Regions from separate parts of the Kribbella sp. NPDC050124 genome, predicted to be linked through region 2. Evidence: riboswitches for the same ligand, from Rfam matches in the RefSeq annotation. Region 2 holds a riboswitch; the other holds the start of a gene.
The links. A riboswitch is a leader RNA that binds a small molecule or an ion and turns the genes downstream of it on or off. The one in region 2 is predicted to bind cobalamin.

Region 1 (14,960 bases), on a different contig from region 2:
CCCGGGTGAGGTCGACTTCGTCGTCGTCCGCGAGGGCACCGAAGGCCCGTACACCGGCAACGGCGGCGCGCTCCGTGTCGGCACGCCGGCCGAGATCGCGACCGAGGTGTCGGTCAACACGGCGTACGGCGTCGAGCGGGTCGTCCGGGACGCGTTCGCCCGGGCCCAGGCGCGGCCGCGTAAGAAGCTCACGCTGGTGCACAAGAACAACGTGCTCGTGTACGCCGGCCACCTGTGGAAGCGGACCGTGGACGCGGTGGCGGCGGAGTTCCCGGAGATCGCGGTGGACTACCTGCACGTGGACGCGGCGACCATCTTCCTGGTCACCGACCCGGCCCGGTTCGACGTGATCGTCACCGACAACCTGTTCGGCGACATCATCACCGACCTGGCCGCCGCGATCAGCGGTGGCATCGGGCTGGCCGCGAGCGCCAACATCAACCCGGACCGGACCGCGCCGAGCATGTTCGAGCCGGTGCACGGCTCCGCTCCGGACATCGCCGGCCAGCAGAAGGCGGACCCGACCGCCGCGATCCTGTCCGCCGCGCTGCTGTGCGACCACCTCGGCCTGACCGAGGCCGCCGCGGCGATCGAGGCCGCCGTCACGGCCGACATCGAGGAGCGCACCGGAGCTGCCCGGACGACCGCCGAGATCGGCGACGCGATCGCCAAGCGGGCAGCAGGCTGAGGCTCGCATGACCACCTGCGCTAGAGGTACGGTGCGCTCATGAGCGCCGATCTGCAGTTCACCGTTGAGCCAACCACCCATGCGGCCAGCGACGACCAGCGCAGCGCGATCCTGGCGAACCCGGGATTCGGGCAACACTTCTCCGACCACATGGCGATCGCCACCTGGGACAAGGAGAACGGCTGGCACGACGCGAGGATCACCGCCTTCGGACCGCTGGAGCTGTCTCCGGCGACCGCGGTGTTCCACTACGCCCAGACCATCTTCGAAGGGATGAAGGCCTACCGGCATCCCGACGACTCGATCCACCTGTTCCGCCCCGAGGCCAACGCGGCCCGGTTCGCGCGGTCCGCGCACCGGCTCGCGCTCCCGGAGCTGCCCGAGGCGGCGTTCCTGGACTCGCTGCGCAAGCTGGTCGAGCTCGACCGGGCCTGGGTGCCCGGTGGTGGTGAGACGTCGCTCTACCTGCGGCCGTTCATGTTCGGCTCGGACCCGTTCCTCGGCGTCCGGCCGTCGGCCCAGGTCACCTACTGCGTGATCGCCTCGCCGGCCGGCTCGTACTTCGCGAACGGCGTCAAGCCGGTCCGGATCTGGCTGAGCGAGGAGTACACCCGGGCCGCCCCCGGCGGCACCGGCGCGGCCAAGACGGGCGGCAACTACGCGTCGTCACTGCTCGCCCAGGCCGAGGCCATCGAGCAGGGCTGCGACCAGGTCGCCTTCCTGGACGCGGTGGAGAAGAAGTGGGTCGAGGAGCTCGGCGGGATGAACCTGTACTTCGTCCTCGACGACAACTCCGTGGTCACCCCGGAGCTGTCCGGCACCATCCTCGAGGGCGTCACCCGGGACTCGATCCTGAAGCTGGTCACGGATCTCGGCCACCACGTCACCGAGCGCCGGATCTCGATCGACGAGTGGCGTGACGGCGCCGCCTCGGGCAAGATCCGCGAGGTCTTCGCCTGCGGCACGGCAGCGGTGATCACGCCGGTCGCGTCGCTGAAGTGGAAGGACGGCGAGGTGCAGGTGGCCGACGGCAACGGTGGCCCGACCACCGCCGCGGTCCGCAGCGCCCTCCTCGACGTCCAGTACGGCCGCGCCGCCGACCCCCACGGCTGGATGACCCGCGTCTGCTGATCCCTGCTTGTCTTGGCGACCCGCTCCTGGTTTCAGGAGCGGGTCTTTTCACAGCATCTTTCAGGGTCTGGGTCGTGGACTGGTGGTCGCTCTTCGTGGTCGGGGTTGGATAGGGTCGGGGCCCATGAGCAGCTTCCCGGACGACGTCGAGGCCTACTACGCGGAGCTCGCCGAGCGGCGCGGCTGGTCGCCCGAGACGGCGGCCGCGATCCGGTCCACCGTGCAGCTGATCCGGGATCTCGACCGCGGCACCGCCCCACGGACGTACGGCGCGCTCGCCGACGACAACGGCACCGACTGGCTGTACGAGGCGGTCTGGCACGAGCGTGAGTGGGTAGTGGTCCGCCAGCTCGGCGCCGCCGAGGACGGCACGCTCACCCGGTACTGGTGGCAGCGCCTCGAGGACGATGAGGGCATGCTCACAGACCAGGCCCTCGACCGCGACGAATGGGGCCTCCGCGCGCTCACCCGCGAGGACTTCTACACCGCCTGGGACGACCCGGGCTGGTCCCTCACCGCCTGATTCCTGAACTCTGGCGTACTCCGCAGTACTGAATGTTCGTGATTCGAGACGCTGCCGCCACCTGGCGGACATGTTGTGGCAGACTGCCGAATGTCATGAAGAACTGCCGGGGCATTATTCCCTAGGCGCGCTCAGCAAGCTGTACCTGAGCGCGCAGACCTCTCGCACCTTGCGGGAGGTTTTTTGTTTGCCCCCAACAGTCCAGCCGCGACCCCTCCGGAAGGCCGACCATGAGCATCTCGGACGAGTTCCACGTCTACGACACGACTCTGCGCGACGGCGCTCAGCAGGAGGGGCTGGCGCTGTCCGTGGCCGACAAGATCGCGATCGCGCAGCACCTGGACGACTTGGGGGTGGGGTTCATCGAGGGCGGCTGGCCGGGCGCGGTGCCGAAGGACACCGAGTTCTTCGAGCGCGCCCGTACCGAGCTGCACCTGCGCAACGCGACCTTCGCCGCCTTCGGTGCGACCCGCAAGCCCGAGTCCGTCGCGGCCGACGACCCGCAGGTCGCCGCGCTGCGTGACTCCGGCGCCCCGGTCGTCACACTCGTTGCCAAGAGCCACGATGCGCACGTCGAGCGCGCCTTGCGGACGACGCTCGACGAGAACCTCCGGATGGTCGCCGACACCGTGACGCATTTGCGGGACAACGGCCAGCGGGTCTTCCTCGACACCGAGCACTTCTTCGACGGCTACCGCGCCAACCGGGCCTACGCGCTCGAAGTAGTCCGAGTAGCGGCCGAGGCCGGCGCCGACGTGGTCGCGCTCTGCGACACCAACGGCGGGACGCTGCCTCGGGAGCTCCAGGACATCGTCCGCGACGTCCTCGAATCCACCGGCGCCCGGCTCGGCATCCACTGTCACAACGACGCCGGCTGCGCGGTGGCGAACTCGATCGCCGCCGTCGAAGCCGGCGTCACGCACGTCCAGGGCACGATCAACGGGTACGGCGAACGCACCGGCAACGCCGACCTGCTCGCGATCGTCGCCAACCTCGAGCTGAAGCGGGAGTTGGAGCTGCTCCCGCCCGGCAAGCTGGCCGAGTCGTTCCGGATCGCGCACGCGATCGCCGAAGTGACGAACGTGCCGCCGTCGACCCGGCAGCCGTACGTCGGTGTGTCCGCCTTCGCCCACAAGGCAGGGCTGCACGCCAGCGCCATCAAGGTGGATCCCGACCTCTACCAGCACACGGATCCCGCCCTGGTCGGCAACGACATGCGGATGCTCGTCTCGGAGATGGCCGGCCGGGCGAGTGTCGAGCTGAAGGGCCGCGAGCTCGGGTTCGACCTCGGCAACGACCGCGACCTGGTCAGCCGGGTGACCGAGCGGGTCAAGGAGATGGAGGCCCGCGGGTACACCTTCGAGGCCGCCGACGCGTCGTTCGAGCTGCTGCTCACCGAGGAGGTCACCGGTCAGCGAGCCAGCTTCTTCGACGTCGAGTCGTGGCGGGTGATCACCGAGTCGCGCGCCGACGGCGAGGCGGTGTCGGAGTCGACCGTGAAGCTGGTCGCCGGCGGCGAGCGGGAGATCGTCACCGGTGAGGGCAACGGCCCGGTGAACGCGCTCGACCACGCGCTGCGGACGGCGATCGAGCGCGCGTACCCGGTCGTGAACAAGTTCGAGCTCGTCGACTACAAGGTGCGCATCCTCGACCAGGGCCACGGGACGGACGCGGTGATCAGAGTCCTCATCGAGACCGCGGACGGCGAAGGCTCCTGGGTGACGGTCGGCGTCGGCCACAACATCGTCGAGGCGTCCTGGGAGGCCCTCGTCGACGGATTCACCTACGGTCTCCTGCGCCACAAGGAGGTCGCCCGGTGACTGTCCTGGCCGCACAGCAAACGCAGACCGTCTTCACCGCGACCGTCGTCGAGACGGGCGGTCTGCTCGCGCGCATCGCCGTACTCCTGAACCCGTACGACGTCCGCGAGCTCTCCCTCTCCCTCGACGACGGCCTGCTCCGGATCGTCGTCGAAGGCAACGGCTTCGACGCCAACCGCGTCGCCGCCCGCCTCGAAAAGATCATCGGCATCCTGGACGTCGACGTCACCGGGTGAATTAGGTCAGAAAGGTTTACTAATACCCGAGTCGTGGGTAGCTTCCTGTCGCCAACCGCCCACAGGAGGCAGTCATGACCCGTCTGCACCGCCCACTCCTCGTCACCCTGATCACCACATCGGTCGCCGCAGCCGCCCTCGTCGTACCGGCCGGTCGTGGTACCGCCGCACCACCACCAGAACCGCAACCGGCCGCGTTCACGCATCCCGGCGTGCTGGTCGACAAGGCTCAACTCGACTTCGCCCGGCAGCAGGTGCTGGCGGGTGCTCCGCCGCAGAAGGCGGCGTATGACGCGATGAGGGCGAGCACCTACGCCGCCTTGTCGTATACGCCGAAGCCGCGCGCCATCGTCGAGTGTGGCTCGAACTCGAACCCCAACAACGGCTGCTCCGACGAGCGCAATGACGCTCTCGCGGCGTACACGCACGCGTTGCAGTGGTACATCACCCGCGACGTCCAGTACGCCCGCAAGGCGATCGAAATCATGGACGCCTGGTCCGCGGTGCTGCAGGACCACACCAACTCGAACGCCCCGCTCCAGACCGGTTGGTCCGGCGCCTCGTTCTCCCGCGCCGGTGAGCTGATCAAGCACACGTACGGCGGCCCGTGGGCCCAGCGTGGCCGGTTCGAGCGGATGTTGCGCGACGTGTACCTGCCCGAGATCCGCGACGGTGCCGGGTGCAAGAACGGCAACTGGGAGCTGATCATGATGGACGCGGCGATCGGGATCGCCGTCTTCCTGGACGACCGGCCGGCGTTCGACAACGCGATCCAGATCTGGCGCGGGCGGGTGCCCGGGTACATCTACCAGAAGAGCGACGGCCCGTTGCCGAAGGCGCCGTCCACCTGCTCGTCGAAGGACACCCGCGAGGAGATCGTCGCCTACTGGCAGGGGCAGTCGACATTCACGGACGGGCTCGCGCAGGAGACCTGTCGCGACTTCGGCCACACCGGCTGGGGCCTCACCGCCGCAACCCACGTCGCCGAGACGGCGTGGCACCAGGGCGTCAACCTGTACGGCGAAGTCAACAAGCGACTCACCGACGGGTACTACTTCCACACCCGCCTGGAGACCGGCACCCCACCGCCGTCAAACCTCTGCGGCGGAACGGTGAAGCTGGGCCTGGGCGCAGTCACCGAGATCGTCTACAACCATTACCACAACCGCCTCGGCCAGCAGCTGCCCACAACCTTGCGCTACACCGAGTCCAAACGCCCCGCCGGCGCCAACTACTTCTTTGCGTGGGAGACGTTGACGCACGCCAACAACCCCCGCTGACCAGGATCCCCCGAGCCTTGGTGGGCTCGGGGGATCGCAGCGGTCAGTCCCAGGTCAGGCCGCTGGAGGATTGGTACTCGATCACGCGGGTTTCGAAGAAGTTCTTCTCCTTCTTCAGGTCCATCACCTCCGACATCCAGCCGAAGGGGTTTCGGGTCTCGCCGAAGATAGGGGACAGGCCGATCTGCTCGGCGCGGCGGTCGGTGATGAAGTGCATGTACTGCTCGCACAGCTCCGCGGTCAGCCCGAGCATCCCGTTCGGCATCGTCGCGCGCCCGTACGCCACCTCGAGCTCACACGCCTCGGTCAGCATCTGCCGCACCTCGGCCTGGAACGCTGACGTCCACAGGCGCGGGTTCTCCTGCTTGATCTGGTTGATGCAGTCGATGCCGAAGTTCAGGTGGATCGACTCGTCGCGCAAGATGTACTGGTACTGCTCGGCGATCCCGACCATCTTGTTCCGCCGGCCCAGCGACAGGATCTGCGCGAACCCGGTGTAGAACCACATCCCCTCGAACACCACGTAGAACGCGATCAGGTCCCGCAGGAACGCGGTGTCGGCTTCCGGCGTCCCGGTGCGGAAGTCCGGATCCTCCAGGTGCTGGGTGTACTTCAGCGCCCACGCGTCCTTGTCCGAGATCGACGGCACCTCCCGGTACATGTTGAACAACTCGCCCTCGTCCAGGCCGAGCGACGTACAGATGTACTGGAACGTGTGCGTGTGCACGCCTTCCTCGAACGCCTGGCGCAGCAGGTACTGCCGGCACTCGGGGTTGGTCAGCTGCCGGTAGACGGCCAGCACGATGTTGTTCGCGACCAGCGACTCCGCGGTGGCGAAGAAGCCGAGGTTGCGCTTCAGCATCAGCCGCTCGTCGTCGGTCAGGCCGTCGCGCGCCCCCGGTGGACGTCGCCAGAGTGCGATGTCGGCCTGCATGGACACCTCGGTCGGCATCCAGTGGTTGTTGCACCCGGCAAGGTACTTCTCCCAGGCCCACCGGTACTTCAACGGCAGCAGTTGGTTCACGTCCGCCCGTGCGTTGATCATCGCCTTGTCGTCGACGTGCACCCGGTCCGCGCCCACCGAGATCTCGCCCAATCCGGTGGTCACTGGCACGCCTCGCATTCCGGGTCGTCGATGGCGCACACGGCAACAGGTACGGCGTTCAGCCGCCCGTCGGTGCCTTGCAGAGTGGACTTCTCCACGTGAGTCGCTGACTGGGAACGCAGGTAATAAGTCGTCTTGAGGCCATGACGCCATGCCGACCGATAGAGCTCGTCCAGCGCCCGGCCGGACGGCGCGGCCATGTAGAGGTTGAGCGACTGCGCCTGGTCGATCCACTTCTGCCGCCGCGACGCCGCCTGCACCAGCCACCGCGGCTCGATCTCGAACGCGGTCGCGTACAGCTCGCGCAGGTCGGCCGGGATCCGCTCGATCCCGGCCAGGATGCCGTCGTGGTACTTCAGGTCCGACACCATCACCTGGTCCCACAGCCCGCGCGCCTTCAGGTCGGCGACCAGGTACGGGTTGGCCACCGTGAACTCGCCGGACATGTTCGACTTCACGAACAGGTTGCTGTACGCCGGCTCGATCGACTGGCTCACCCCGCAGATGTTGGAGATCGTCGCGGTCGGCGCGATCGCCATCACGTTGGAGTTGCGCATCCCGTCCCGCAGCACCTTCGCCCGGAGCGCGTTCCAGTCGAGGTGTTTGCTCTCGTCAACGATCACGTCACCGTCGCGGGCGCTCCGCAGCAGCGCGATCGAGTCGATCGGCAGCACCCCCTGACTCCAGAGCGAACCGTCGTACGTTGAGTAGCGGCCGCGCTCGGCGGCGAGGTCGCTGGAGGCCTCGATCGCGTGGTAGCTGATCTGCTCCATCGAGGTGTCGGCGAAGGCGACGGCGGCGTCGGAGGAGTACGGAATCCGCAGCCGGAACAGCGCGTCGGCGAACCCCATCAGGCCGAGGCCGACCGGGCGGTGCCGCTGGTTCGCGCGCTCGGACTCCGGCGTGGTGTAGAAGTTCACGTCGATGACGTTGTCGAGCATCCGGACCGCGGTCTTCACCGTGTCGCGCAGCAGGTCGGCGTCGAGCCCGTCGCCGGCGAGATGCGCGACCAGGTTGACCGAACCGAGGTTGCAGACCGCGGTCTCGTCGACGGTGGTGTTGAGGGTGATCTCGGTGCACAGGTTCGACGAGTGGACCACGCCGTCGTGCTGCTGCGGCGACCGCACGTTGCAGGCGTCCTTGAAGGTGATCCACGGGTGCCCGGTTTCGAAGAGCACGGTCAGCATCCGGCGCCACAGCTCGACCGCCCGGACCCGGCGGAACACCTTGATCTCGCCACGGTCCGCCGCTTCCTCGTATCCGCGGTACGCCGCGGCGAACGCAGCGCCGTACAGATCATGGAGGTCGGGCACCTCGTCGGGGGAGAACAGCGTCCACTGGCCGTCCGCCTCGACGCGCTGCATGAACAGGTCAGGCACCCAGTTCGCCGTGTTCATGTCGTGGGTCCGGCGGCGCTCGTCGCCGGTGTTCTTGCGCAGGTCGAGGAACTCCTCGAGATCGATGTGCCAGGTCTCCAGGTAGGCACACACCGCGCCTTTGCGCTTCCCGCCCTGGTTGACCGCGACTGCGGTGTCGTTGGCGATCTTCAGGAACGGTACGACGCCCTGCGACTCACCGTTGGTCCCGCGGATCTTGGCCCCGATGCCGCGAACCGGGGTCCAGTCGTTGCCGAGGCCGCCGGAGTACTTGGCGAGCAGGGCGTTGTTGCGGATCTTGGTGAAGATGCCGCCCAGGTCGTCTTGGACCGTGGTGAGGAAGCAGGATGAGAGCTGCGGCCGGGTCGTGCCGGAGTTGAACAGCGTCGGCGTGGACGACATGAACCGGAACGAGCTGAGCAGCTCGTAGAACTCGATCGCCCGCCCCTCCCGGTCGTCCTCGCGCAGCGCCATCCCCATCGCGACCCGCAGGAAGAAGGCCTGCGGCAGCTCGTACCGGACTTTGTCGATGTGCAGCAGGTAGCGGTCGTAGAGGGTCTGCAGGCCGAGGAACGCGAAGTCCAGATCCCGCTCGGGCTTGATCGCGGCCGCGAGCCTGGTCAGGTCGAAGCTCGCGAGCTCCGGGTCGAGCTGACCCGCCTCGATCCCGGTCCGGACGTACTCGGGGAAGTACGCCGGGTACGCCGTGGTCATGTCGGCCTGGCTCGCCTGCCGCGGCTCACCGTGGACCCGGCCGAGCGTCTCGCGGCGGATCTGGTCCAGCAGTAGGCGGGAGGCGGCGAAGCTGTACTGCGGCTCGGTCTCGACGTACGACCGGGCGGCCATCACCAGCGCGAGCTCGACCTCGTGCTGGGCGATGCCGTCGTAGCAGGAGCCGAGCGTCTCGTCGAGGATCAGCTGGGCATCGACCGAGTCGAGGCCGTCGGCAGCCTCGGCGACGATCACGCGCAGCCGGTCGAGGTCGAGCGGCGCCACGCTGCCGTCGGCGGCTCGCACGGTGATGGCCGGCTTCTCGGTGACGCCGGACGGGTCGGCAGGCGTGCGAGCGCGGGTGCGCTCCTCTCGGTAGAGGACGTAGGCGCGGGCGACCTGGTGCTCGCCGGCGCGCATCAGCGCCAGCTCGACCTGGTCCTGGACATCCTCGACCTGGACCGTACGGCGGATGTCGCCACGGCTGGTGAGCGCGTCGACGACCCGGCCGGTCAGGTCGGTCACCAGGTCGCGGACCCGGTGCGTGGCGCCCGCGTCGGTGCCCTCGACGGCGAGGAACGCCTTGGTCATGGCGATAGCGATCTTGGACTGGTCGAACGGCGTACTGCTGCCGTCGCGACGCACGACGGTCAGCTCGACCGACCGGGTCGGCTGGTCAGCCGTCGGTCGTGATGCGGAAGTGAGGGTCACAGAAGCTCTTTCCACGCGAGTTCGGAGGGCCTGGACTCGCGGGCGGGGAGCATGACGGGACAGGCAGCACCGGCCGGGACTGCGCCTGTCACGCCCTGCGACCCGCCCTCGAGGTCTCGGACCGCGCGCACCGGCGGTGCACGCGCCGGTGGCAGGTACTCGGACTTGCGGAAGGCTTCCGCTCACCGTTGCGGGGCAGCTCCGGAGTCGCACCGGATTCCCCTGTTGCCTCGGAGTCACCCACATCTTGTGGTGTTGATGCCTCCAAACCACCAGCAGCAGTGATGCTAGGGGGAGGCTCCGACATTTTGTGGCACCGCCACGCCGCGTGTCGCACATCTTGTGGTCCCCACCGCTCCGCGTCTCAGGCCGCCGCCGCGTAGAGGTCCTGCAGCGTCATGATCTCCGAGCCGTGGTGGATCAGCTCTCGATTGAGACGCAGTACGACGTGGCCGAAAGGCTCGGCGGCGTCGAGCTCGGTCGCCTGGCTGAGGCCGACCGTCATCACCTGCTCCTCGTCCAGCGCGGCGACCGAGTCACGCCAGGCCTCGACCCAGTGCGTCAGCCAGGCCACGGCGTCGCGGGCGTTCCCGTGCAGTGTGATGTCGGCACGTCCTTGCCGGCGCTCGCCGAAGGTCCACTCCCAGCGCTCGAAGAACATCTCGGTCAGGTGCGCGATCAGCCAGGCGATCGTGCGCGGCCCACGATGATCCGGCTCGTCCGGCCACTGCGCGACCCAGTCGCCGGACCCGAGCGATCGGAACCGGCCGGCGTAGTGCCGCCGGACGACGGTCAGCGCCTCGCCGCTCGGCTGCCAGAAGTACTGCTCGTCGGTCAGTTCCGCGAGCCGGCCGGACAACACCATCCAGCTGAAGCCGAGCTGCCCGCGGACCATCGCCATCGCCGATGGGCGGTACAGGATGTCCCATTCGAACGGCTCCGGCATCACGGTTCCTCACGCTCCCGATCGGATTTTGCGGCAAGATCGAACATGTGTTCGAATTGTTGCCCGAACGGGAGGAGAAAGTCAATGAGCGCGGTGTGTCGGTTCTGGCCTCGACGGCACGGGTCTGCTAGGCGGTTCGATGCGGGTATCGGCTGCCGGGCTGGCGAAACGCCGCTCCAGCAAGGTGAAGGCCTCGATCAGTTCGGGGGCCTCGTAGACGCGGTTGCGGCGGCCGTCGGTGACCTCCCGCAGGATGCGGGCTTCGACCAGCCGGGCGAGCGCCTGGTTGGCGGCCTGTTGCGACCGGTCGATCAGCTGGGCCGCGCCGGCCAGGGTGAGCACCGGGGCGGCGGGCAGCGTCTCGATCAACAACTCCACGGCCGAGCCGGCCCGCACAGGTGCGGCGCGTTCTCGCCAGGCGGCCTTGAGGTCGGCCGCCGTTCGCTCGAAGCGAGCGGCCTCCGCGGTGGCGTGGGTGCACGCGGCGGCGAACATCAGCAGCCACTGGTTGGCTGCCGTGCGGGCCCGTGGCGTGGTCGGCTTGCCAACATGCCGGAAGGCGGTGAGCGCCTCGATGTACTGCGTCGCGTGGGTCGCGAGCGACAGCGACACCGGCGGGACCGTCCGCTCGACCAGTCCTTCCGCGCGCAGGATCAGGTGGATCAGTGCGCGCCCGGTCCGTCCGTTGCCATCGGCAAAAGGATGGACAGTCTCGAACTGTGCGTGCGCGATCGCGGTCTTCGCCAGCACCGGCAGGCGGGACTCACGGACGAACGCCATCAGGTCGGCGAGCAACTCCGGGATCAGCTGCGCCGGCGGCGGGACGTAGTACGCCTCGGCGGGGGAGCGGCCGCCGATCCAGTTCTGCAGGTACCTGACCTCGCCGCCGAGTTCCGGCGTCGGCGAGTGCGCCATCAGTCGTCGGTGGGCTTCCATCAGGTGCTCGACCTCGAGCTTGTCGCCGGCCTGCACGGACTCGGTCACCCAGGTCATCGCGTCCACCGCGCCGAGCACTTCCTCGGCGGTCACGTCACGCTGTCGCTCCCGCAGTACCTCGGCCTTCAGCAGGCGTCGTGCGCCGACGACCAGTCCCTCGATCTGCGAGGAGCCGACCGCCTCGGCCCGCAGCAGCAGTCGCGCCAACGCCTCGCTGTTCGTCAGTACGGCGGCCGTCGCGTCCAGCCGGGCGAGATCCCCGGCCGCGTCCTCCAAGGCGGCCAGCACCTCGTCGCTCAAGTCGAACGTCCGCCCGACCAGGGGATCGGGGAAGTACAGCTCGTACGACCCGCCCAGCCGCTCTGCCCGGGTGAACCCGTCGGGGTGCCCAGGCCACCGATGCAACTCCACCCGCGCCATGACTATGTCCCTTCCGTGTTCAAGCTTACTCCATAACCTTGAACAAGGTGCCGAGGAGGTGAAGGAGAGTGAGACCGAATCGTGATTACTCAGCGTTGCAATCCGGGGTAGAGTCACGCGGAGTGACGCGCCGGGGGAACAGCCGAGAGGCTGCGGCGCCGCCACGTCTGACCGTTTTCCGAGGGGGGAATCGTGACGCAGTACCCGCAGAAGCAGCATGCCCACTTCCAGCCGCCACCGCCGTACCAGCAGCCGCCGAAGAAGAAGCACACGGTCCGGAACGTCTTTCTCGTTCTGCTGGCCTTGAGCTTCCTCGGCCTCGGTGGCTGTGTGGCCTTCGTCGCCTCGGCCGGCGACGAGATCGCGAAGAGCGTGGAGGAGTCGACGGCGCGCATCGAACCGCAGGAAGTCACTGTGGGGAAGGCATTTTCGATCGGCAAGCACCAGACGCTGGCCGGTTGGACGGTGACCAGCCAGGCCGAGATGTTCTCGGTCACCGGCAAGGTGAAGAACATCAGCGACACCACCTCGACCGCCTTCCTGCACTTCAAGTTCCTCAGCAAGACCGGCGAGGTGCTGGGCAACGTCCAGTGCAACAGCAGCGACCTGGAGCCGGGCCAGACCCAGGTGCTGAACTGCGTTCCGGACGGGCGGTTCAGCAGGGCGTACGTGAAGGTCACCGCCGAAGCGACGTTCTGACGACGGGGGTGTGCCCCGCCGTCCGGCGGGGCCCACGTCATGACTGTGAGTGAGTACGTCCGATGAGTATGAGCGCGGACGTATGGACCTGGGCTTGGGCAGACTGGGCCGTGGCTGAACGTCAGAGGACGGAGGGGTCAGTGAGCCTGGACGCGGAGACTCGGGAAATGGTGGCGGCCAACGAGGCGGACTGGGACGCGCGGGCGCCGTTGCACGCGGCCAGCCAGTTCTACAGCCAGCCGGCGGAGTACTGGTTCGCGGACTACGAGTGGGAGGATCTCGGTCCACTCGACGGCCGCGACGTACTGCACCTGCAATGTCACCTCGGGACCGAGACGATCGCGTTCGCACGTCGTGGGGCCCGGACCGTTGGGTTGGACCTGTCGGCGAAGTCACTCGAGGAAGCGCGCCTGATCGCGGCCGAGGCGGGGCAGTCGGTCGAGTATGTGCACGCCAACGTGTACGACGCCGCCGAGGCCGTGCGGGGTCGTCAGTTCGACATCGTCTACACCGGCAAAGGAGCTCTCTGTTATCTGCCGGATCTGCAGCCCTGGGCGAAGGTTGTCCGCGACCTGCTCAAGCCCGGCGGCGCTGTCTACATCGTCGAGTTCCACCCACTCCTGAACGCGCTCCGGCCAGTGTCGCTGCCCGGCGAGTCCGAAGACCTGACGATCCGCACCGACTACCTCGAAGGCCGCGGCCCGATCGCGCACGACTCGACTGTCACCTACACCGGCGACGAGGTCCCCGGCCGTCAACGCAGCTACGAATGGCGTCACGGCCTCGGCGAACTCGTCACCACCCTCGCCGCTACCGGCTTCACCATCACGAGCCTCCGCGAGTCCGAAGTCCTCCAATGGCCCCGCTGGCCATCCATGCAGCAAACCCCACAGGGCTGGTGGCACCTCCCCACCGAGGCTCCGCGCGTCCCACTCCTCTTCGCACTCAAAGCGATCAGGGCCGCCCTGTAGTCCGCGTCTCAAAATCAAAAGTGAGCTGTGTCATCTGCTGCGGTGTCACGCTCGGTCCAGCTGGCGTGTCCGGACGTACGAACATCAGTCGGACCAAGCCGAGGGGTCATCGTGGTCAACCTGGACGACACATCTCACTCCGCGACCGCCCGGCCGGCGCGCAAGCGACGCTGGCGCCGTTGGTTGGCGGCTGTGCTGGCAGTGGTGGTGGCTGCGCTGCTGTTCGGCGCGTACGGCTGGCAGCCGGCCGAGGACGGCCGCGCATTCCGCTCGCCCTATCTGGCTCAGGTCGGATCGCGGTACGCCGAGACGCCGATCGCCCGCTTCCACTACATCCAGGCCGGATCCGGCGCGCCGGTGATCCTGCTCTCGCCCGGCGGTACCTCTGTCATCGGCTGGAAGGATCAGGTTGACGTGCTGGCGCGCGACCACACGGTGTACGTGGTCGATCTTCCCGGCCAGGGCTACACCCAACTCAAGGATTCCGGCTTCGCCTTCGACCTGGATGCCATGGTCTCCGCCGTCGGCACGTTCATGGACAGCCTCGGCGTCCGGCAGGCCGCCCTGGCAGGCAACTCCTGGAGTGGCGGCTGGGCCCTGGCCTTCGCCCAGCGCCACCCAGATCGTGTCACCAAGCTTGCGCTGCTGGACGCCACCGGGCTGGACGAGCGGGGCACCCTGATGTGGGAGTCCCTGAAGATTCCCGTCGTCGGCGAACTGGCGGTCAAGCTGTCCACCGGCAAGTCCACGGTCCGCGGTCTGGCCGAGGGCATGCTGGTCAACAAGGACCGCCTGACCGAGCAACTGCTGGAAGAGTGGTGGGCTCCGATGACCTTCCACGACAACATGCGCGCCACCTATCTCCTGGAACGACGCCTGGACTGGGCACGGTCCGAAGACGCGCTCCCCGCCACCAAGACCCCGACCCTGGTGCTGTGGGGCAAGCAGGACACCATCCAGCCTGTCGAGCGCGCCCACCGTTTCGCGGAACTACTCCCGAACGACCAACTCGTGATCCTGGACGGCTGCGGCCACGTCCCCCAGCTCGACTGCCCGGAACAGGTGAACCGTCACCTCCAGGAATTCTTCGCAGTACGACCGTGACGGCTGCGACACATCGTCGGCCGGAGCTGCCGAGCCGCGCCGTCGTGATCAGCCGTCTGACCAGAGGAGGAACGCTGTGCAAACCGTTGTGCTGGAGCCTGTCGGGACTGTTCTCGGAGGGCGCCGCGAGGCGTCGGACGACGATTGGAACGCCGAGCAGGCGCTGATCCGTCTCGACAGGACCCGCTTCGGGCTGGAGTCTGTCGCCGGGTTGGACTCCTTCTCACACCTGGAGGTGGTGTTCCAATTCCATCTCGTCGAGCCTGCCTCGATCACTACCGCTGCCCGCCACCCGCGGGGCAA
Region 2 (14,960 bases):
ACGCGACCGTCGTCGACCACCTCGTGCCGCCGATGGCGCGGGCCGAGACGTACGGCGACATGGCCAAGCTGGAGTACCTGCTCGACGAGTACGCGACCGTGCAGGCGCTGGATCCGGAGAAGGTGCCGACCCTGCGGGCCCAGATCTGGACGCTGATCCAGGCGGCGCAGTTGCACCACGACCTGCACACCTCGGAGAAGCCCGAGGACGACGACTTCGACGAGTTCGTGCTGCACCTCGACGGCTACCTGTGCGAGATCAAGGACGTGCAGATCCGCGACGGGCTGCACGTGCTCGGCGGTGCGCCGACGGGCGAGGCGCGGATCAACCTGGTGCTCGCCGTCCTGCGTGCTCGACAGCTGTGGGGTGGCTCCTACTCGATCTCTGGTCTGCGTACGGCGCTCGGCGAGAGCTTCGGCGTGTCCGAAGCCGACCTGCTGGCGGACCCCGGCAAGGCAGTTGATCTCGCCGACCTTGCGACGCTGGCCGATCTGCCCGCGGTGACCGCCGCGGACGGTGTCGACCTGCTCGAGGCGGTCGCGCGGAAGCTCGTCGTCGGGATGGACACGCTGAGCTGGGACGCCGCCAAGGTCCCGGTGGTCGTCGCCGAGGTCATCGGCCGGTCGTCCGCCGGCGTCGAGGCGTCCCTGACGTTCGCCGCGACGGAGGTGGTCCCGCGGCTCGCGCGGACCGGTGACGAGTTGACCAACGTCCTGCGTGCGCTGGACGGCCGCTTCGTCGAAGCCGGTCCGTCGGGATCGCCGACCCGCGGTCTGGTCAACGTGCTGCCGACCGGCCGCAACTTCTACGCGGTCGACCCGAAGGCGATCCCGAGCCGCAACGCGTGGGACGTCGGCGTCGCGCTGGCCGACTCGCTGCTCAACCGGCACAAGAACGAGACGGGGGAGTGGCCGCGGTCGGTCGGCCTGACTGTGTGGGGTACGTCGGCGATGCGCACCCAGGGCGACGACCTCGCCGAGGTGCTGTGGCTGCTCGGCTGCCGCCCGGTCTGGGACGACGCGTCCCGCCGGGTCACCGGCTTCGAGGCGGTCCCGCTCGACGAGCTCGGCCGCCCGCGGATCGACGTCACGATCCGGATCTCCGGCTTCTTCCGGGACGCCTTCCCGCACGTCGTCGCGCTGCTGGACGAGGCGGTCCGCACGGTCGCCGCACTGGACGAACCGGCGTCCGACAACTACCTTCGCGCGCACGTGGACGCTGATGTTGCGGAAGGCAATGACCTGCGGTCGGCCACCGCCCGGGTCTTCGGCTCCAAGCCCGGCTCGTACGGCGCCGGCCTGCTGCCGCTCGTGGACGCGCGGAACTGGCGCACCGACGCGGAACTCGCCGAGGTGTACGCCGTCTGGGGTGGGTACGCCTACGGCAAGGACCTCGACGGCGTCGAGGCCCGCGGGTCGATGGAGCGCGCCTACGCCCGGATCCAGGTGGCGGCGAAGAACGCGGACACCCGCGAGCACGACATCATGGACTCCGACGACTACTTCCAGTACCACGGCGGCATGATCGCGATGGTCCGCCACCTCACCGGCTCGAACCCGAAGGCGTACGTCGGCGACTCCGCCGTACCGGCGCAGGTCAAGACGCGGACGCTCGAGGAGGAGACCAAGCGGGTGTTCCGGGCCCGGGTGGTGAACCCGCGGTGGATGGCGGCGATGCGGCGGCACGGCTACAAGGGCGCGTTCGAGATGGCCGCCACGGTGGACTACCTGTTCGGGTACGACGCGACCGCCGGGGTGGTCGACGACTGGATGTACGAGACGCTGACCTCTTCCTACGTCGCCGACCCGGAGATGGCCGAGTTCTTCCGCAAGTCGAATCCGTGGGCGCGGCACGGTATCGCGGAGCGCTTGCTCGAGGCGGCGCAGCGCGGTCTGTGGTCGAAGCCGTCCGCCGAAGCACTCGAAACGCTACGCAGCGCAGTCCTTGAGACGGAGGGTGACATCGAGGACCGCGGCTGATTGGGTAGAGGCATGGCGCCGGAGACCCTGAGAGTCCTGATCACCAACGACGACGGTTACCAGGCTCCGGGCATCCGGGCCCTCGCTCCCGCGATCGCCGAGCTCGGGTACGACGTACTGGTCGTGGCGCCGCTGGACGACCAGAGTGGCGTCGGCTCGGCGCGCGCCGGGATGGTCGGCCGCCCGATCCGGACCGCCGTCGAGGAAGAGGGCGGTATCAGCTACCACGGCATCGACGGCACGCCGGCCCTCGCGGTGACGCTGGCGTCGGTCGGGGCCTTCGGGGCCGTGCCGGATCTGGTCGTGTCGGGGATCAACCGCGGCCACAACATCGGCGTACCGATCTTCCACTCCGGCACCGTGGCCGCGGCCCTGACCGCAGCCGCGCAGGGGCTGTCGGCGGTTGCCGTGAGCATCGATTCCGAAGACCCCGCGCACTGGGGCACCGCGGGAGCAGTCGCCGCCGAGGCGCTCACCTGGATCGTGCCCGAGCCCGCCGGGACGGTGCTGACCATCAACGTGCCGGACCGCCCGATCGACCAGTTGGCCGGCGTCCAGCACGCTTCGCTGGCGCCGATCAAGCGGTCCCGGATCACCGGTGCGACCGCGCCGACCGGCGAACCGATGATCGAGCTCGAACCACCGGCCGCGAACCCGGTCCCCGGCTCGGACGAGGCCCTCCTCGCCGCCGGGTACGTCGCGGTGACCCCGATCATCGGAATCCGCGAGGTCAAGGACGACGCAGCCGCCATCGCCTTGGCGAAGCGACTCTCCAGCTATCGCTGAAACCGTTCCCGGTGAGTACGGCCCGTACTCACCGGCCGGATGGTCGATCGGCAGCCTACCGTTGCACCCAGCAACGACCACCGCAGGTACGGCGCGATCAGCGAGCAGCATCCCGCGATATGCCGTACCCGACTGACCTTCAGCCTCAGTGAGTATGCAGCAGAAAGCCGCCCCGACGGATTTCACTTCTCGCCTTGTGAATAAGAGATTCAAGGCACTTCCGAGTTGGTATCAAGTCTGAGTGTGCCATAGAATCGAGCACATGTTCGAAGGAGATCTCACCACCCTCGCGACCGCCGACCTGCTCGAATCGGCCGCCGCGCACCGCGCCGAGGCCAACCGCCTCGACGCCCGCCTCCTCGAACACGCCCAGCTCTACGCCGACCACCACCACCCCGACGCCTGCACACCCCACCCCACCCGGCACCCCCGCGACGGCCGCGAACGCGCCGTCGTCCTGGGCGGCGACGGCTGCCCGGAGATCGCCGAGTTCGCCGCGGCCGAGTTCGGCGCGGTGCTCGGGATCTCGCCGGGCGCGGCCGCCGACTTCATCGGCCAGGCGCTGGCCCTGCGGCACCGCCTGCCCTTCACCTGGGCCCGTGTCCAGGCCGGTGAGGCGACCCCGTGGCGGGCCCGCAAGATCGCCACCGCCTGCCTGGACCTGCCGCTCGAGGCCGCCGGTGCCGTGGACCGCCGGGTCGCGAAGGTGGTCGACACGCTCACGCCCGGCCGGCTGGACAAGATCGTCGAGGCCGCGAAGAAGCACGCCGACCCCGACGCGGCCCGGGCCAAGGCCGAGGAGAAGGCCCGCGAACGCGGCGTCTACCTGGGCCGCTCCGACGAGCACGGCACCAAGAAGATCTACATCCGTACCGCGACCGGTGCCGCGATCCGGTTCGATGCCCGCCTCACCAGCATCGCCGAAGCCCTGAAGATCCTCGGTGACACCGCCTCCCTGCAGCGCCGCCGCGCCGACGCGGTCGGCATCATCGCCGACCCCCGCTACACCGAAGAACTCCTCCACCAAGCCCACCAACTACTGGCCAGCACCCCACCCGCCGTGGACCCCGACCGCGCCCCAGCCGGCACGCGAGAGCGCGCTCCAGGGCACCCTGGGCGTGCACCCGGTGGCGACGACCGCGGCGGCTGGGCCGGTGATGAGGGGCTGCTGGCGGACTGGGGTGAGCCGGGGCTGGGGGACGAGGCTGATCGGGATGCGCCGTACCCCGGTGACAGCGAGCTGCCCGATCCGCTCGACGCGCCGTACGGCGAGGTGGTGGAGCCGTTCGAACCGGGGCTGCGCCTCGACGACACGGACGGGGAGCCGATGGACGCCGCGGCGCGGCGGGTGCTGGAGGCCCGGCTCGCACAGATCCGGCGGGACGCGTACGCCGACCCAGGCTCGGGCCGGGCGGCGCGGCCCGGGCAGACCGAGGTCTACGTGCACCTCACCGACCACACCCTCGCCACCGGCACCGGGGTACTGCGCGCCGAAACCATCGGCCCGCTGCTCGCGACCCAGCTCGCCGAACTGATCGGGCACGGCCCCTACACCGTCAAGCCGGTCATCGATCTCAACGACGCCGTCAGCGTCGACGCCTACGAGATCCCCGACCGGATCCGCGAACGCACCCGGCTCACCCACCCGGTCGAACTGTTCCCCTACGGCTCCCGCGAAACCCACCCAGCCATGGACCTCGACCACATCCAGCCCTACGACCCCCTCGGCCCACCCGGCCAAACCAGCACCAGCAACCTCGTCCCGCTGCGCCGGTTCCCACACCGGGTCAAGACCCATGGCCGCTGGCAGGTCCGCCGCCTCGACCCCCGAACGCTGGAATGGACCAGCCCGCACGGCTTCGCCTTCCACATCGACCCGACCGGCACTCACCGAGCACCGCAACCATCTGACGCCTGCCAGGCATCAGATCCTGCACGGGAATGACAGGCCAGCCGGTTTCCAGATCGCAACTTACGCTCGCTGGAACCGGAGGGGGGCTGGTGCCGGCGCGGGTTCGGGGCCGGAGCGCTGCGGAGACGGCGGCGCTGCTGGCGTTGAATTGCAGCCGAGGCGTGCGCGGGAGGTGATCCACGCGTTCAACGAACAGGGTCCCGCGGCGTTGAAGCCTGACAGGGCTGGTCGAGTTCGTGGCCGAACGCAAGAGCGTTCGCGGGCCGCCCTGCGAAGCCTCTCCGGCAGCGCACCACGCCCGCCGGGTGTGAACCTCGTCGCTGAGGAACGTCGTGGCTTGTGCCATGATCGGGCGGACGGGTGTGGAGGAACACCGGTGACCGGCTGTGGCCGGGAGTCCGGGGCGGTCCCGCCACTGTGACCGGGGTGACCCGGGAGCCAGGACATCTGCACGCCGTCCGCCGGTTCGCGATGTCCGCGGTACGGCGTACCAATTGCCGAAGCGGGCGTGGACACCCGCTCGACGAAGGGACCCCGCCGATGCGGCCTGCAGTTCAGAGCTTCCCGTTCACCGCGGTCGTGGGGATGGAGGATCTGCAGCTCGCGCTGGTGCTGTCCGCGGTCTCCCCGGCGATCGGCGGCGTGCTGATCCGCGGTGAGAAGGGTACGGCGAAGTCGACTGCCGTCCGCGCGCTCACCGAGGTCCTGCCGCCGGTGGACGTCGTACCCGGCTGCCGCTTCTCCTGCGACCCCGATCACCCCGAGCCGACCTGTCCGGAAGGCGCGCATCACAACGAGCGTGCCGTTCGTGCGGCTCGGCTGGTTGAGTTGCCTGTTGGCGCTACCGAGGATCGCGTGCTCGGGTCCCTGCATCTTGAGCGGGCGCTGGCGGAGGGCGTCACGGCGTACGAGCCTGGGCTGCTCGCCGCGGCGCACCGCGGGCTGTTGTACGTCGATGAGGTCAACCTGCTGCACGACCACCTGGTCGACGTCCTGCTCGACGCCGCCGCGATGGGCCGCGCGACCGTCGAGCGCGACGGTGTGTCGGTCACGCACCCCGCGCGGTTCGTGTTGGTCGGCACCATGAATCCGGAGGAGGGTGAGCTCCGGCCGCAGCTGCTCGACCGCTTCGGGCTGACCGTCGATGTGGTCGCCAGTCGCGATCCCGCCGTACGCGTCGAGGTGATGCGCGCCCGGCTCGCGTACGAGGCCGACCCAGACGCCTTCATTGCGAAGTACGACGGGGCGCAGCGTGAGCTGGCGGAGCGCATCGTGAAGGCGCGGGCCCTGCTGTCCGAGGTGATCCTGACCGACTCCGCGCTGCGCCAGATCGCCGAGATCTGCGCGTCCTTCGACGTCGACGGGATGCGCGCCGACCTCGTCACCGCGCGTACGGCGGTCGCCCACGCAGCCTGGTCCGGCCGGACAGTCGTCGAGGTGGACGACGTACGGGCGGCCGCGAAGCTCGCGCTGCCGCACCGCCGGCGCCGCAACCCCTTCGACGCGCCCGGCCTGGACGAGGAGCAGCTCGAAGAAGCGATCAGCAACAGCACGCCACCGCCGGACCCCGACGACGACCCGGACGGCGGACCGGACGACACCGGCGGCCCAGGCGGCGGGATGGATCCCGCCGACCCGGATGGCGGCAGCTCCAGTGACGCGTCCGACCGGGCCGACGCGTCCGACCGAGCCGACCGGGCCGGCGTAGGCCCGGCTGAGCACGAGGCGAAGGGCAGTGGCCGCGGCTCAGCGCCGGTCGGGGAGGTTGTGGGGAGTTCTGAGCCGTTCAAGGCCCGCCTGTTGAGCGTGCAGTCGCCCGGTGCGGGAGTCGCGGGCCGACGGTCGCGGGCGATCACCGAGGTGGGTCGCGTGGTGGGCGACCGTCCGCGCATCGGCAGGGAGTCAGGCCGACCGCACCTGCTGGCGACCATCCGATCCGCGGCGCCCCATCAGCAGGCCCGCGGACGCACCGGCGCAGGGCTCACCGTGCGAGCAACCGACGTACGGCTGGCGGTCCGGGAGGGGCGCGAGGGCAACCTCGTCCTGTTCTGCGTCGACGCGTCCGGCTCGATGGGTACGAAGAAGCGCATGGGCGAGGTGAAGACCGCGATCGTCTCCCTCCTGCTGGACGCCTACCAGCGCCGCGACACGGTCGGCCTCGTCACCTTCGCCGGCGCCACAGCCACGGTCGCGCTGCCTCCCACGGGCAGCGTCGAGACCGCCGTACGGCGCCTTGAAAGCCTGCCAACCGGTGGTCGCACCCCACTCGCCGAAGGCTTGCTACAAGCAGCAGAGGTGCTCCGGATCGCAGCCATCCGGGACCCGCGTCGGCGCCCACTGCTGGTGCTTGTCACCGACGGCCGCGCGACCCAGGGCGACAACGCCTTCGCGCGCGCCAAGCAGGCCGCCGGATGGCTCGCCCAGCAAGGAATCGCCGCTGTGGTCGTCGACTGCGAACCGCGCCGCGGCGTACGACTCGGACTCGCCGCTGAGCTGGCCAACGAGCTCGCCGCGGAGTACCTCGACCTCGGAGAAGTTGCCGCTGGCAACCTCATCCGCACGGTCACCGAGCGGAGGGCGGCCTGATGCCGAAGGGGCAGCCCACCGTAGTACCGCGGGACGGCCTGACCACCCGGCAGCGCCGGAACCGGCCATTGCTGATGGTGCACACCGGGGAAATGAAGGGGAAGTCCACGGCCGCGTTCGGGATGGCGCTGCGGGGCTGGAACCAGGGCTGGAGCATCGGCGTGTTCCAGTTCGTGAAGAGCGCGAAGTGGAAGGTCGGCGAGGAGAGCGCCTTCAAGGCCCTCGGCCAGGTGCACGAGACGACCGGTCAGGGTGGTCCGGTCGAGTGGCACAAGATGGGTGAGGGCTGGAGTTGGTCGCGCAAGGCCGGCACCGAGGAGGATCACGCCGCCGACGCGCTCGAGGGCTGGCGGGAGATTCAGCGCCGGATCCAGACCGAGACGCACGACCTCTACGTGCTGGACGAGTTCACGTACCCGATGAAGTGGGGCTGGGTCGACATCGACGAGGTCGTCGACACCATGGTCAACCGTCCGGGGCACCAGTACGTCGTCATCACCGGACGGAACGCCGACCAGCGGCTGCTCGACGCCGCCGACCTGGTCACCGAGATGACCAAGGTCAAGCACCCGATGGACGCCGGCCAGAAGGGCCAGAAGGGCATCGAGTGGTGATCCCACGGCTGGTGGTCGCCGCGCCCGCCTCGGGCGCGGGGAAGACGACGGTCGCGGTCGGCCTGATGGCGGCGCTGCGGCGGGCCGGGCACACGGTCGCGGGTTTCAAGGTCGGTCCCGACTACATCGATCCGGGCTTCCACGCGGTCGCGACCGGACGCCCGGGGCGCAACCTCGACCCGATGCTGCAGGGGGAGGAGCGGGTCGCCCCGCTGTTCGCGCACGGTGCCGCCGGCGCCGATCTGGCCGTGGTCGAAGGCGTGATGGGCCTGTACGACGGCGCCCTCGGAACCGAGGGGTACGCCTCGACTGCACACGTCTCGAAGTTGCTGAAAGCACCCGTCGTCCTGGTCGTCGACGCCTCCGCCGCCGGTCGCAGTGTCGGGGCCGTCGTCAACGGGTTCGTCGCCTTCGACACCGAGGTGCGCATCGTCGGGGTGATCCTCAACAAGGTCGGATCGGATCGCCACGAGGCCGAGGTCCGGGCCGGTGTCGCCCCGACCGGCGTACCGGTTCTCGGCGTACTGCGACGGGACACGCGCCTCACCGTGCCGAGTCGTCACCTGGGCCTGGTCCCGGCCAATGAGCAGCGTGAGCAGGCGTCCGCCGCGGTCGAGGCAGCCGCCGAACTGGTCCGTCAAGGCGTAGATCTCGAGGCCTTCGTCGCGGCGGCCCGGGCCGCCACGCACCTGGAGACAGCGGCCTGGGATCCAACCAACGAAGTCGCGGAGGCGGAAGCGGCGGAGGCGGGGGCGAGGCGGCCGGTTGTGGCGGTGGCTGGGGGGCCGGTGTTCTCGTTCCGGTATACCGAGACGGCTGAGCTGCTCGTTGCCGCCTGCGCTGAGGTCGTGACGTTCGACCCGTTGTCCGATCCGTTGCCCGAAGCAACGGCGGCGCTGTACCTCGGTGGCGGCTTCCCCGAGCTCCACGCCGAGGCCCTGTCCGCCAATGAGAAGCTCCGCCGCCAGGTGGCAAGCGAGGTCGCAGCCGGCCTACCGGTGATCGCCGAATGCGCCGGCCTGCTCTACCTGTCCCGCGAGCTCGACGGCCACCCCATGACCGGCGTCCTCCCCGCGACCGGCCGGATGACCGGCAGCCTGACCCTCGGCTACCGTACGGCGATCGCCGCAACCACGACCGCGTTCTTCGATGAAGGCCGACGCGTCCGGGGCCACGAGTTCCACCGCACCACGGTCGACCTGGACACCGAGGTCGACCCAGCCTGGTACCTCCCGGGCGGCGTCGAGGGAATCGCTCGGCCCCGAGTCCACGCGTCGTACCTGCACCTGCACTGGACCGCGATGCCCGATGTGCCTGCTCGCCTGGTCGCAGCGGCCCGCGTCCACGCAGGGCTGGCGAAGTGAACCTCGTCGTAGGCATCGGCCTGCGGTCCGGTACGTCGTACCGCGAACTGCGGGACCTGGTCGACGCGGCATTGGCCGCAGCAGGTGGGGGAGACGTGCGCACGGTGGTCACCGTCGACGGCAAGGAGACCGAACCAGGCCTGCAGAGGTTGGCCGCGTCGCTCAACGCCGTCCTGCAGACCGCGTCGGCCGACGAGCTCGCGCGCCAATCGGTGCCGACACCGAGCCAGCAAGTAGCGAGACTCAGAGGTACGCCGAGTGTCGCCGAGGCAGCCGTCGTCCTGACCGGTGCCGAGCTGCTGGTCACCAAGCGCCGCTCGATCAACGCCACCGCAGCGGTTGGCCGGCTGCATGCTGCACCCGGCTATCCACCAACTGAGCGTGAGGTCGTGCACCGGGTCCTGGCCGAGCGCCGCGACGTACGGCGAGGCTTCGTCGACAAGCCGATCGCGGACGAGGTCCTGATGCGCGTGCTCGAGTCCGCACACCGTGCGCCCAGTGTGGGGCTCAGCCAGCCCTGGGACTTCCTGCTGATCCGCGACCTCGCCACTCGCCGCAAGGTCCACGACCTCGCCACCGCCCAGCGGGACGCGTTCGCCGCCTCGCTGCCTCCGGACCGGCGCCAGGCGTTCGACGGCCTGAAGATCGAGGCCATCCTCGACACCCCGCTGAACATCGCGGTGACCTGTGACCCCGGTCGCGGCGGCAGGCACGTGCTGGGCCGCCACGCGGACCCGCGGACGACCTGGTTCTCGGCGGCCATCGCGATCCAGAACCTCTGGCTTGCCGCGCGTGCCGAGGGCCTCGGCGTTGGCTGGGTGTCCTTCTTCGAGCCAGGCGAGGTCGCGGCGGTGCTGAACCTGCCCGCACACATCGAACTCGTCGGCTACCTCTGTGTCGGGCATGTGGAGCAGTTTGCGCCCGCACCCGAGTTGGTGCGGAGCGGCTGGGCTGCACGGCGTCCGCTTGCCTGGGCGGTGCACCACGAGGAGTGGGGTCGGCGTAGTTCGTCGCCAGAGGACGACGCTGCACAGGCCAGTGGGGAGGCCGTGGCCGTCGGCATGCAGCGGGTGCGCTTGGTGATCGACGGTGACCCTGAGGAGCACCTGGGTGAGCCCGACGTGCTCGTCGTACTGCTGGGACCCGACAGACCCTTGGCGGACTTCGGAGTGCTCTGGCGGCCCGCTCGGACACCAGTGGAGGCCGTAGAGCTCGGTGTCGAGGTCGCACGGGACCTGGCGCTGCAGGGGGTCGGGCAACTCGCCGTACAGGTAGTAGAAGAGTCCGAGCGTGCAGATGCCTTCGTCCGTGGGCTGCGGGCGGGTGCAAGAGCCTGCGGGGTGAAAGACTTTCAAGCATGACAGTTCCACCACAGGGTCAAGCCGCCATGTACGTGCCCGCGTTCTCGATGAAGCAGCGGATCACGATGATGGCGAACAAGTACGAGCTGATCGCCACCGACCCGGACGGCTCGGACGGGCAGCTGCTGGCGTTCGCGCAGCAGAAGCGGATGGCCTTCAAAGAGCAGGTCACCTTCTACAGCGACGACACCAAGTCGCAGCCGGTGTTCTCGTTCAAGGCGCGCAAGGCGATCGACCTGGGCTCCGGGTACGACGTCTTCGACGCGAACGGCCGGCCGATCGGCTGGTTCAAGAAGGAGTTCGGCAAGAGCCTGCTGCGCTCGAGCTGGCAGCTGGCGTCGGACGGCCTGGAGGCGGACGGCACCGAGCGCAACCAGACCGTCGCGCTGGTCCGCCGGATCTGGGAGTTCGTCCCGTTCGTCGGCGAGATCCCGCTGCCGTTCATCTTCCACTTCGACTACACCGACCGCGCCACCGGTCAGCCGGTGCTTTCGGTCGAGCGGAAGGTCTCGGTGCGTGACCGGTACCGGATCAGCGTGCAGGACCCGCGCCTGGACTTCCGGGTGGCCGCGGCGATGACGGTGGCGCTGGACGCGCTCCAGAGCCGCTGACATCAACCGAGCGCAGTACGCCGTCCCTCCGGCGTACTGCGCTCGTCGTATCCGGCCCTCACTCTTTTGGGTGAACAGCCCCTGAGACCACTTGGTTCCACGTTGTCACGGTGCGAGTCTTGAGACATGGGGATAGCGCAACGCAGTCGACGGTGGTTCGTACCGGTCACGGCAGTCGCGGTGGTCGCGGGGGTGGGCACGCTCGGTCCGGTGGTTGCGGACGCGTCACCCAACCTGCCCGACATCACCGCGCAGGAGCTGCTGACCAAGGTCCAGACCGCCAAGGTCGACGGCCTGAGCGGGACTGTCCGGTCCGCCGCGGACCTCGGCCTGCCCGCGCTGCCCGGTGTCGAGGGCGGCAACCAGATGCCCGACCTGCTGAGCGGTGAGCACACCGCCCGGGTCGCCTTCGCCAGCCCGAACAAGGCACGCGTCTCCGTGCTCGACAACATGGCCGAGCGGGTCTGGACGACCGACGGCAAGACGGCCTGGGCCTACGACTCCTCCGAGCGCGAGGCGGTCAAGCTGACGCTGCCGGAGCGCGCCCAGCAGCCGAAGAAGACACCGGTCCGGCCGGAGTCCTACGACCCGTCCGCGGTCGCCAAGCAGTTCCTGGCCGCGATCGACCCGACCACCAAGGTCGAGGTGAGCGGGACGCAGGAGGTCGCCGGCCGCGACGCCTACAAGCTGCGCCTGCTGCCGAAGACCGACAAGTCCACGGTCGGCTCGGTCACGCTGGCGATCGACGCGAAGAACTGGGTGCCGCTCGAGGTGACCGTGATGCCGAAGACCGGGGACGACCCGGCGGTGCAACTCGGCTTCTCCTCGGTGTCGTTCGACGTACCGGCGGCGAGCACGTTCACCTTCACCCCGCCGCAGGGCGTGAAGGTGAAGGAGGAGAAGGTCCCGGCGTGGAAGGGCCCGAAGGCGGCCAAGCCGAAGGCGCCGGCCGGCGACAAGCCGACCGTGATCGGCGAGGGCTGGGAGAGCGTGGTCGCGTTCCGTGACGTCGACATCAACCGCTCCGGTCCGGTCGGCCAGTTGCTCGCGAACGCCCGGACGGTCGAAGGCTCCTGGGGCACGGGCAAGATCCTGACCAGCAAGATGGTCAACGCGCTGATCACCGACGACGGCCGCGTCCTGGTCGGCCTGGTCAGCCCGGACACCCTGGTCGCCGCCGCACCGAAGGCTCCACGCTAACCGTGACAGGTCCCGCCTCGTCACCACCGGTGGTGACCAAGGGGCTGACCAAGCGGTTCCGGGGCGGGCAGGTCGCGGTCGACGCGATCGACCTGGAGGTGCCCGCCGGGAGTGTGTTCGGCTTCCTCGGGCCGAACGGGTCCGGGAAGACGACGACCATCCGGATGCTGCTCGGGCTCATCGCGCCGACGGCGGGCTCGGTCGAGCTGCTGGGGGAGTCGATGCCGAAGGCCCAGCTCCGGGTGCTGCCGCGGGTCGGCGCGCTGGTCGAAGGGCCGGCGTTCTACCCGTTCTGGAGCGGGCAGGCGAACCTGCTCCGCTTCGACGCCGCGGACCGGACGGCCGACCCGACGACGCGGAAGGCGCGGGCAGGTCTGGCGCTCGAGCGCGTCGGGCTGTCGAACGCGGCGAACAAGAAGGTGCGCGCCTACTCGCTCGGCATGCGGCAGCGGCTGGCGATCGCGGTCGCGCTGATGCAGCGCCGCGACCTGCTGGTCCTCGACGAGCCGACCAACGGCCTCGATCCGCAGGGCACCCGCGAGGTCCGGCACCTGATCCAGGAGCTCGCGAGTGACGGCACCACGATCTTCACCTCGACCCACCTGCTGGCCGAGGTCGAGCAGGTCTGCACGCATGCCGCCGTGATGAGCCGCGGCCGGATCGTCCGCCAGTCCACGGTCGCCGACCTGCGCGCCGAGCTTCGTCCCCGGCTGGTGGTCCGTACGCCGGATCTCGGTCAGGCCGCCGAGACGCTGAAGAGCCTCGGTGTCACCGACCTGAAGACCACCGCCGAGACCGTCGAGGGTGACGCCGGTGAGCTGCCGATCGACAAGTTCGCCGCCGCGCTGGTCGCCGCCGACGTCCGCATCCACGGCTTCGGCCTGGAGCGCCCCAGCCTCGAGGACGCCTTCGTGGCGCTGACCGGGGAGGGCTTCGATGTCGCCGAGTGAAACCGCGCCTTCGGGCCGGGACGCCGCCGGCACGGCCGTGTCGCCGAGTGGGACCGCGCCCTCGAGCCGGGACGCCGCCGGCACGGCTGTCACCGAGACGGTGAACGTCGGCCGGCCGAGTGCAGGCAGGCACACCCTCGCGCTGTTCAGCTCCGAGCTGCACTTGGTCTTCGGGCGCGCCCGGACCTGGGTGCTGCTGGCGGTGCTCGCCGCGGTCCCGGTGATGATCGGGGTCGCGATCAAGCTGTCCGGCTCGGAGGGCGGCGCCGAGGGCTTCATCGGCCAGGTCGCCGGCAACGGGTTCTTCCTGATCGTGGCGAGTCTCGCGGTCTCGCTGCCGTTCTTCCTGCCGACCGCCATCACGGTGGTGTCGGGGGAGTCACTCGCGGGCGAAGCAAGCCTCGGCACATTCCGGAACCTGCTCACCGCACCCGCGGGCCGGTCCCGGCTGCTCGCGGCGAAGATGGTCGCGCTCGCCGTGTTCTGCCTGGTCGCGACGCTGGTCATCTGGCTGGCCGGGCTGATCGCGGGCTTCGTGCTCTTCCCCGTCGGTGACGTCCTGCTGCTCTCGGGGACGACGGTCTCACTCGGCGACGGCTTGGTCCGCGCGCTCGGCATCGCCGTACTGATCGGGTTGTCGATGCTCGGGCTGGCCGGGATCGGGTTGTTCGTCTCCTCACTGACGTCGACCCCGCTCGCGGCGATGGCGGCCACGTTCGGTGCGTTCATCGTGTGCGGGATCCTGAGCGCGATTCCGCAGATCGACGTGATCCACCCGTGGCTGCTGATGTACGGCTGGCCGTCGTTCGCCGACCTGCTGCGCGACCCGCCGTACTGGGATGCGATCGGGCGCAACCTGCTCCTGCAAGGCGCCTATCTGGTGGTCTTCTACGCCGCCGCCTGGGCCCGCATCACCAGCCGCGACATCAACGGCTGAGACAATGGGACGGTGGAAGCCGACCTGGTCACCGTTCTGCGCTGTCCCGTCTGCAGCGACGCGCTGGCGCTGACCGGGCGTACGGCGGGGTGCTCGCAAGGCCACTCGTACGACCTGGCCAAGCAGGGCTACCTCAACCTGTTGCCGTCAGCATCAAGCGGGATCGACGGCGACTCGGCCGCGATGGTCGGTGCCCGCACGGTGTTCCTCGGCGGCGGCCACTACGCGCCCATCCGGGACGCGCTGATCCTCGCCGCGGCCGGACTGCGGGAGGACGATCTGCTGGTGGAGGTCGGCGCCGGCACCGCCTACTACCTGTCCGGCGTCCTCGGCACGGCACCCGGCCGCCGCGGGATCGCCCTGGACGTCTCCAGGTACGCCGCGCGCCGGGCAGCCAAGGTGGACCGGCGGATCGGATCCGTGGTCTGCGACGCGTGGCAGGAGCTGCCGTTGCTCGACGACTCGGCGCAGCTGATGCTGAACGTGTTCGCCCCGCGCAACGCCGCCGAGATGGCCCGGGTACTCGCGCCCGGCGGCACCCTGCTCGTGGTCACGCCGAACCAGGAGCACCTGGCCGAGTTGGTCGGCGTACTCGGGCTGGTGAAGGTCGATCAGGAGAAGGAACGCCGGCTGCAGGAGTCGCTGGCCGGGAAGTTCGAG

Region 1: another riboswitch for cobalamin. It lies ahead of ACIBL3_RS27780 (ribonucleoside-diphosphate reductase subunit alpha); the one in region 2 lies ahead of ACIBL3_RS08585 (putative cobaltochelatase).

Annotation. Positions count from the first base shown of each region.
Region 1 covers NZ_JBITJU010000013.1:164,551-179,510, forward strand. Annotated here, with positions in the region: gene ACIBL3_RS27745 (3-isopropylmalate dehydrogenase) at 1-688, shown strand, start outside; gene ACIBL3_RS27750 (branched-chain amino acid aminotransferase) at 728-1,819, shown strand; gene ACIBL3_RS27755 (hypothetical protein) at 1,944-2,342, shown strand; gene cimA (citramalate synthase) at 2,573-4,162, shown strand; gene ACIBL3_RS27765 (hypothetical protein) at 4,159-4,398, shown strand; gene ACIBL3_RS27770 (alginate lyase family protein) at 4,473-5,678, shown strand; gene ACIBL3_RS27775 (ribonucleotide-diphosphate reductase subunit beta) at 5,722-6,801, opposite strand; gene ACIBL3_RS27780 (ribonucleoside-diphosphate reductase subunit alpha) at 6,783-9,581, opposite strand; cobalamin riboswitch at 9,714-9,840, opposite strand; gene ACIBL3_RS27785 (DinB family protein) at 9,946-10,527, opposite strand; gene ACIBL3_RS27790 (Fic family protein) at 10,609-11,883, opposite strand; gene ACIBL3_RS27795 (FxLYD domain-containing protein) at 12,076-12,582, shown strand; gene ACIBL3_RS27800 (class I SAM-dependent methyltransferase) at 12,723-13,553, shown strand; gene ACIBL3_RS27805 (alpha/beta fold hydrolase) at 13,665-14,657, shown strand; gene ACIBL3_RS27810 (SAM-dependent methyltransferase) at 14,734-14,960, shown strand, end outside.
Region 2 covers NZ_JBITJU010000002.1:362,207-377,166, forward strand. Annotated here, with positions in the region: gene cobN (cobaltochelatase subunit CobN) at 1-1,979, shown strand, start outside; gene surE (5'/3'-nucleotidase SurE) at 1,992-2,765, shown strand; gene ACIBL3_RS08580 (DUF222 domain-containing protein) at 3,028-4,710, shown strand; cobalamin riboswitch at 4,998-5,147, shown strand; gene ACIBL3_RS08585 (putative cobaltochelatase) at 5,218-7,263, shown strand; gene cobO (cob(I)yrinic acid a,c-diamide adenosyltransferase) at 7,263-7,877, shown strand; gene ACIBL3_RS08595 (cobyrinate a,c-diamide synthase) at 7,871-9,241, shown strand; gene bluB (5,6-dimethylbenzimidazole synthase) at 9,238-10,602, shown strand; gene ACIBL3_RS08605 (hypothetical protein) at 10,599-11,213, shown strand; gene ACIBL3_RS08610 (outer membrane lipoprotein carrier protein LolA) at 11,340-12,413, shown strand; gene ACIBL3_RS08615 (ATP-binding cassette domain-containing protein) at 12,416-13,363, shown strand; gene ACIBL3_RS08620 (ABC transporter permease) at 13,350-14,300, shown strand; gene ACIBL3_RS08625 (putative RNA methyltransferase) at 14,313-14,960, shown strand, end outside.